3 regions of the Paenibacillus sp. FSL R10-2199 genome follow, and region 3 is predicted to be linked to each of the others. Evidence: a T-box and tRNA genes for the amino acid it is inferred to sense, from the RefSeq annotation. Region 3 holds a T-box; the other regions hold tRNA genes.
The links. A T-box is a leader RNA that pairs with one kind of tRNA and senses whether it is charged. The one in region 3 lies ahead of metG (methionine--tRNA ligase), so its partner is inferred to be a tRNA-Met.
Positions count from the first base shown of each region.

Region 1: it encodes a tRNA-Met, which carries the amino acid that the T-box ahead of metG (methionine--tRNA ligase) is inferred to sense. The anticodon was not compared.
Region 2: it encodes a tRNA-Met, which carries the amino acid that the T-box ahead of metG (methionine--tRNA ligase) is inferred to sense. The anticodon was not compared.

Region 1 is NZ_JBBOBO010000001.1:1,978,763-1,980,995, reverse strand. Features, by position in the region: tRNA gene NYE33_RS08840 (tRNA-Gln) at 1-67, opposite strand, end outside; tRNA gene NYE33_RS08835 (tRNA-His) at 86-161, opposite strand; tRNA gene NYE33_RS08830 (tRNA-His) at 211-286, opposite strand; tRNA gene NYE33_RS08825 (tRNA-Trp) at 313-386, opposite strand; tRNA gene NYE33_RS08820 (tRNA-Tyr) at 392-477, opposite strand; tRNA gene NYE33_RS08815 (tRNA-Thr) at 483-558, opposite strand; tRNA gene NYE33_RS08810 (tRNA-Phe) at 579-654, opposite strand; tRNA gene NYE33_RS08805 (tRNA-Asp) at 674-751, opposite strand; tRNA gene NYE33_RS08800 (tRNA-Met) at 756-832, opposite strand; tRNA gene NYE33_RS08795 (tRNA-Val) at 866-941, opposite strand; tRNA gene NYE33_RS08790 (tRNA-Glu) at 947-1,018, opposite strand; tRNA gene NYE33_RS08785 (tRNA-Ser) at 1,050-1,139, opposite strand; tRNA gene NYE33_RS08780 (tRNA-Asn) at 1,143-1,218, opposite strand; rRNA gene NYE33_RS08775 (23S ribosomal RNA) at 1,282-2,233, opposite strand, start outside.
Region 2 is NZ_JBBOBO010000002.1:1,870,891-1,873,123, forward strand. Features, by position in the region: tRNA gene NYE33_RS35880 (tRNA-Gly) at 114-184, opposite strand; tRNA gene NYE33_RS35885 (tRNA-Pro) at 197-270, opposite strand; tRNA gene NYE33_RS35890 (tRNA-Arg) at 424-500, opposite strand; tRNA gene NYE33_RS35895 (tRNA-Gly) at 511-585, opposite strand; tRNA gene NYE33_RS35900 (tRNA-Leu) at 593-676, opposite strand; tRNA gene NYE33_RS35905 (tRNA-Lys) at 693-768, opposite strand; tRNA gene NYE33_RS35910 (tRNA-Gln) at 796-870, opposite strand; tRNA gene NYE33_RS35915 (tRNA-Asp) at 965-1,042, opposite strand; tRNA gene NYE33_RS35920 (tRNA-Met) at 1,047-1,123, opposite strand; tRNA gene NYE33_RS35925 (tRNA-Val) at 1,157-1,232, opposite strand; tRNA gene NYE33_RS35930 (tRNA-Glu) at 1,238-1,309, opposite strand; tRNA gene NYE33_RS35935 (tRNA-Ser) at 1,361-1,450, opposite strand; tRNA gene NYE33_RS35940 (tRNA-Asn) at 1,454-1,529, opposite strand; tRNA gene NYE33_RS35945 (tRNA-Ile) at 1,533-1,609, opposite strand; rRNA gene rrf (5S ribosomal RNA) at 1,673-1,789, opposite strand; rRNA gene NYE33_RS35955 (23S ribosomal RNA) at 1,868-2,233, opposite strand, start outside.
Region 3 is NZ_JBBOBO010000001.1:5,952,891-5,955,123, forward strand. Features, by position in the region: gene NYE33_RS26150 (site-2 protease family protein) at 1-507, opposite strand, end outside; T-box leader at 630-899, shown strand; gene metG (methionine--tRNA ligase) at 1,016-2,233, shown strand, end outside.

The DNA of each region.
Region 1 (2,233 bases), 4.0 Mb from region 3:
GATATAGGAATCGAACCTATGAATGACGGAGTCAAAGTCCGTTGCCTTACCGCTTGGCTAATCCCCAACATTTGATTTAATAAAATGGGGCGACTGATGGGTCTCGAACCCACGAATGCCGGAACCACAATCCGGTGCGTTAACCCCTTCGCCACAGTCGCCATATGAAGCTTATTTAATTGCAATGCCTTATAACTCTTATAAAATAAATGGGGCGACCGATGGGTCTCGAACCCACGAATGCCGGAACCACAATCCGGTGCGTTAACCACTTCGCCACGATCGCCATATTAAATTTTATAGGATATTACTTGGCAGGGGCAGCAGGAATTGAACCCACACCAACGGTTTTGGAGACCGTTGTTCTACCTTTAAACTATGCCCCTAAAAATGGTGGAGGCTGATGGATTCGAACCACCGAACACGTACGTGAGCAGATTTACAGTCTGATGCGTTTGGCCACTTCGCTAAGCCTCCGAGGATGGTGCCGGCGAGAGGACTTGAACCCCCAACCTACTGATTACAAGTCAGTTGCTCTACCAATTGAGCTACACCGGCGTATTAAGTTGTAAGAAATATGGTGGCGCGGGAGGGAATCGAACCCCCGACACAAGGATTTTCAGTCCTTTGCTCTACCGACTGAGCTACCGAGCCGAACATTTTTTCATAAAGATGGCGGAACCGACGGGATTCGAACCCGCGATCTCCTGCGTGACAGGCAGGCATGTTAGGCCAACTACACCACGGTTCCAAATTGGTTGCGGGGGCAGGATTTGAACCTGCGGCCTTCGGGTTATGAGCCCGACGAGCTACCGGGCTGCTCCACCCCGCGTCAATGTTAAAAATCTATTCTGTTAAAGATAGATGGTGGAGGCTGAGGGGTTCGAACCCCCGACCCTCTGCTTGTAAGGCAGATGCTCTCCCAGCTGAGCTAAGCCTCCATATATGACTCGTATGGGATTCGAACCCATGTTACCTCCGTGAAAGGGAGGTGTCTTAACCCCTTGACCAACGAGCCATGTTGATTAAATATTTGTAAGGTAAAGCTACGGAGAGAGAGGGATTCGAACCCTCGAGACGCTTGTGGCGCCTACACGATTTCCAATCGTGCTCCTTCGGCCAAACTCGGACACCTCTCCAGATGGCTCCCCGAACAGGACTCGAACCTGTGACAACTCGATTAACAGTCGAGTGCTCTACCAACTGAGCTATCAGGGAATATACATAACAGGCTTGATCACCTGAAAACTGAATCCGAAACGAATCTGCGCTCTAAGAAATTTGGATAAGCCCTCGACCGATTAGTATTGGTCAGCTCCATGCATTGCTGCACTTCCACCTCCAACCTATCTACCTCGTCGTCTTCAAGGGGTCTTACTAATTGGGAAATCTCATCTTGAGGGGGGCTTCACGCTTAGATGCTTTCAGCGCTTATCCCGTCCGTACGTAGCTACTCAGCCATGCTCCTGGCGGAACAACTGATGCACCAGCGGTACGTCCATCCCGGTCCTCTCGTACTAAGGACAGCTCCTCTCAAATTTCCTGCGCCCACGACAGATAGGGACCGAACTGTCTCACGACGTTCTGAACCCAGCTCGCGTACCGCTTTAATGGGCGAACAGCCCAACCCTTGGGACCTACTTCAGCCCCAGGATGCGATGAGCCGACATCGAGGTGCCAAACCTCCCCGTCGATGTGGACTCTTGGGGGAGATAAGCCTGTTATCCCCAGGGTAGCTTTTATCCGTTGAGCGATGGCCCTTCCATGCGGTACCACCGGATCACTAAGTCCGACTTTCGTCCCTGCTCGACTTGTAGGTCTCGCAGTCAAGCTCCCTTATGCCTTTGCACTCTGCGAATGATTTCCAACCATTCTGAGGGAACCTTTGAACGCCTCCGTTACTCTTTAGGAGGCGACCGCCCCAGTCAAACTGCCCGCCTGACACGGTCCCCGTACCCGATTAGGGCACTAGGTTAGAACCTAGATACGATCAGGGTGGTATCCCAACGGCGCCTCCGCAGAAGCTTGCGCTCCTGCCTCAACGGCTCCCACCTATCCTGTACAGATCGTACCCAAATTCAATATCAAGCTGCAGTAAAGCTCCATGGGGTCTTTCCGTCTTGTCGCGGGTAACCTGCATCTTCACAGGTATTAAAATTTCACCGGATCTCTCGTTGAGACAGCGCCCAAGTCGTTACGCCATTCGTGCGGGTCAGAATTTACCTGACAAGGA
Region 2 (2,233 bases), on a different contig from region 3:
GCATAGAGCGGCCACCAGCATATACTATGTATTTTTAGTAAGCAATACTTCCGCCCCATGCTAAAAAAACAAAAAAACCCTTGAATATCAAGGGTTGCTGTAACTATTATTTAAGCGGGTGATGGGAATCGAACCCACGCTATCAGCTTGGAAGGCTGAAGTTCTACCATTGAACTACACCCGCAAAGGTGAAATATCGGGATGACACGATTTGAACATGCGACCCCCTGGTCCCAAACCAGGTGCTCTACCAAGCTGAGCTACATCCCGTTAATATAAAAGCTATACTGCAAAGTAATAATGGCGCGCCCTGAGAGATACGGATGCTTCGCATCCGATTGCGAAGTTGTGCTATTGAAGCTGATGCTCCAACGAACTCGTTCGAATCCTGAGGACACTTTGATGATTCAATGAAGTTATAAATGGCGCGCCCTGAGAGATTCGAACTCCCGGCCTTTTGATTCGTAGTCAAACGCTCTATCCAGCTGAGCTAAGGGCGCAAAATCTATATGGAGCGGACGACGGGAATCGAACCCGCGACCCTCGCCTTGGCAAGGCGATGCTCTACCGCTGAGCCACGTCCGCAAAAACATGGTGCGCGTGAAGGGACTTGAACCCCCACGTCGTGAAACGCCAGATCCTAAGTCTGGTGCGTCTGCCATTCCGCCACACGCGCACACTTTATAAGAAAATGGTGAGCCATGAAGGACTCGAACCTTCGACACCCTGATTAAAAGTCAGGTGCTCTACCAACTGAGCTAATGGCTCTCATAAGAGAAGCAATCATAAATGAAATGGCTGGGGATATAGGAATCGAACCTATGAATGACGGAGTCAAAGTCCGTTGCCTTACCGCTTGGCTAATCCCCAATATTAATAATTAGCAAACACTACGGAATCGGGTGGATACTCTATACTTCGAGATATAGGATGCTCAATCCCTGATACCTTCATACAATAAAAATGGCGGAACCGACGGGATTCGAACCCGCGATCTCCTGCGTGACAGGCAGGCATGTTAGGCCAACTACACCACGGTTCCAAATTGGTTGCGGGGGCAGGATTTGAACCTGCGGCCTTCGGGTTATGAGCCCGACGAGCTACCGGGCTGCTCCACCCCGCGTCAATGTTAAAGATCTATTCTGTTAAAGATAGATGGTGGAGGCTGAGGGGTTCGAACCCCCGACCCTCTGCTTGTAAGGCAGATGCTCTCCCAGCTGAGCTAAGCCTCCATATATGACTCGTATGGGATTCGAACCCATGTTACCTCCGTGAAAGGGAGGTGTCTTAACCCCTTGACCAACGAGCCATGCTGTTAAATAATTCTACTTCTCATCCCTATACAGGGAAGGTAAAGCTACGGAGAGAGAGGGATTCGAACCCTCGAGACGCTTGTGGCGCCTACACGATTTCCAATCGTGCTCCTTCGGCCAAACTCGGACACCTCTCCAGATGGCTCCCCGAACAGGACTCGAACCTGTGACAACTCGATTAACAGTCGAGTGCTCTACCAACTGAGCTATCAGGGAATATGGTGGGCCTTAGTGGACTTGAACCACTGACCTCACCCTTATCAGAGGTGCGCTCTAACCAGCTGAGCTAAAGGCCCGTTCTCATACCACTATGCAACTAATAAGGGCAAAAAAAATACCACAGTGTGTGTGGATTGTCCGCTTGGCGGCGTCCTACTCTCCCAGGACCCTTCGGTCCAAGTACCATCGGCGCTGGAGGGCTTAACGGTCGTGTTCGGGATGGGTACGCGTGGAACCCCTCCGCTATCGCCACCAAACGGGCATTTACAGCGTAAATGCTTCAGGAATTTGATTCCTGAAAACTGAATCCGAAACGAATCTGCGTTGTTCGAAATTTGGATAAGCCCTCGACCGATTAGTATTGGTCAGCTCCATGCATTGCTGCACTTCCACCTCCAACCTATCTACCTCGTCGTCTTCAAGGGGTCTTACTAATTGGGAAATCTCATCTTGAGGGGGGCTTCACGCTTAGATGCTTTCAGCGCTTATCCCGTCCGTACGTAGCTACTCAGCCATGCTCCTGGCGGAACAACTGATGCACCAGCGGTACGTCCATCCCGGTCCTCTCGTACTAAGGACAGCTCCTCTCAAATTTCCTGCGCCCACGACAGATAGGGACCGAACTGTCTCACGACGTTCTGAACCCAGCTCGCGTACCGCTTTAATGGGCGAACAGCCCAACCCTTGGGACCTACTTCAGC
Region 3 (2,233 bases):
CAGACCCACCAGCCATAACCACCGGGTAACCGCAGTTGCAATTCTTCCCCCATCCAGCGGATGAATTGGCAGCAGGTTGATCAGGTTTATAAAGAATCCGACATAAGCCAGTGAATACAGCAGCGGGCTGTGATAGTAATAAGCTGCTCCGAAGACGGCGGCCGCGCCAATGCTCCCCAGAATGGGACCTCCAAAAGCAACGTAGGCTTCCTCTCTGGCATCCAGCGGTTGTTTCTTCATCGTAATTAATGCGCCCATAAAAGGAACAAACAGCGGTGCGCTCACCGGCAGCCCGATCCGCTTGGCAGCGATAACATGGCCTATCTCATGATCGAATAATAAGGCAACGAAGCCCACTGCAAATTGCCATGGTGAGATCAGTGCATAGGCCCAGATAGACACCATCATCGAAATCAGCGGTCCCGCAATCTTCCCCAGCTTAAGCAGAGACAGAATGGTTTTGCCCTTCAGCAGCAGCAGTACTCCCGCGCTACCAAGCCATCCCATTATGCCTGAGCTTTTCTTTTCCTGCTATTTTTCCGGCAAAAGTCTCATTCTCCTTTATCTCTATATCTGGTGTTGACATAAGCCATCACCTGCATATATGATATCCAGTAATTAGGATAACCACAATAGCTATGAAGAGAAAGAGTACCTTGGCAATTCTTTCACAGAGAGCTCCGGCCGCTGAAAAGGAGCAAAGAAAACCCACGGGAATATGGTCTCAGAGCTGCGCATCGAAGCCCGCATAAACGGGACGTAGGCTGCGCCGGAACCCGCATCCGTTACCATGCTAGGGTATACCCGCAGGCTTATGCGGACGTACCTGAAGAGGTGGATGCCGCAAGGCATTGATGAATTTGGGTGGTAACACGTGAGCACAGGCTCTCGTCCCTTTTGGGGATGAGAGTCTTTTTTGTGCGCTTAGAAATCTAAACATGTTTTCCGAAACGGGTTTTGTCCGAATCCGTTTCAAGGAAACATCTGTCAACAAAACTTATAGGAGGACAATGACATGACAAACATTTTTATCGGAGGGGCTTGGCCGTATGCCAATGGCTCCCTGCATCTGGGCAGGCTTGCGAGTATTCTACCGGGAGATATCCTGGCCCGCTATCACCGTGCCAAAGGCGACGCTGTGCTGTATGTCTCCGGCAGTGACTGCCATGGCACTCCCGTCGCTGTGCAGGCGGCGCAGGAAGGTGTATCCCCTGGTGAATTCGCCAGCAGATATCATCAGGAATTCACAGATTGCTTCCGTTCGCTTGGATTCACCTATGACTTATACACCCGGACCGATCAGGAGCATCACCACAGTGTGGTGCAGGAGCTGTTCCTTAAGCTGCTGGATAACGGCCATCTGTACCAGAAGTCTACGCTCCAATGCTACTGTGAGCAGGATCAGCGCTACTTGCCGGACCGCTATGTAGAGGGAATCTGCCCGGTCTGCGGACAGCAGGCCCGGGGTGACCAATGTGATTACTGTTCTACGATACTCGACCCGGTTGACCTGCTGGAGCGTACCTGCAAAATCTGCGGAACCCCGCCGGTGCTGCGTTCCACCCTGCATTATTATTTGTCACTGTCCAGCTTCCAATGCGCACTCTCAGATTATGTGGATTCTGCGCAGGGCTGGAGAGACAATGCTGTGCGTTTAACCCGCAGATATCTGCAGGAAGGACTGCAGGACCGCGCCGCAACGCGGGATCTGGATTGGGGGGTAGATGTTCCTGTAGATGGCTTCACGGACAAAAAAATCTATGTGTGGATTGAAGCGGTCAGCGGCTATCTGTCCGCCAGCAAGCAGTGGGCTGCCGGGACTGGCAACCGCTGGGAGGATTTCTGGCTTGAATCCACTGAGAACAAGGACGCCGGGTACCCTCCCATTACAGCCTATTATGTGCATGGCAAGGATAATGTGCCTTTTCACAGCCTGATCTGGCCGGCTCTGCTGCTGGGTGCTGGAGACCTTCATCTGCCGGACCGTATCTTCTCCTGTGAATACATGACTCTCGAAGGGGAGAAATTCTCCACAAGCCGTAACTGGGCCGTCTGGGTGCCGGATATTCTCTGCCGCTACGATCCGGACTCCATCCGGTATTTCCTGACGGCGAACGGTCCTGAGAAACGGGATGCCGACTTCTCGTGGAGAGAATTCATCTACAGCCATAACAGCGAGCTGCTGGGTGCCTTCGGTAATTTCGTCAACCGCAGTCTGGTATTCGTGAATAAG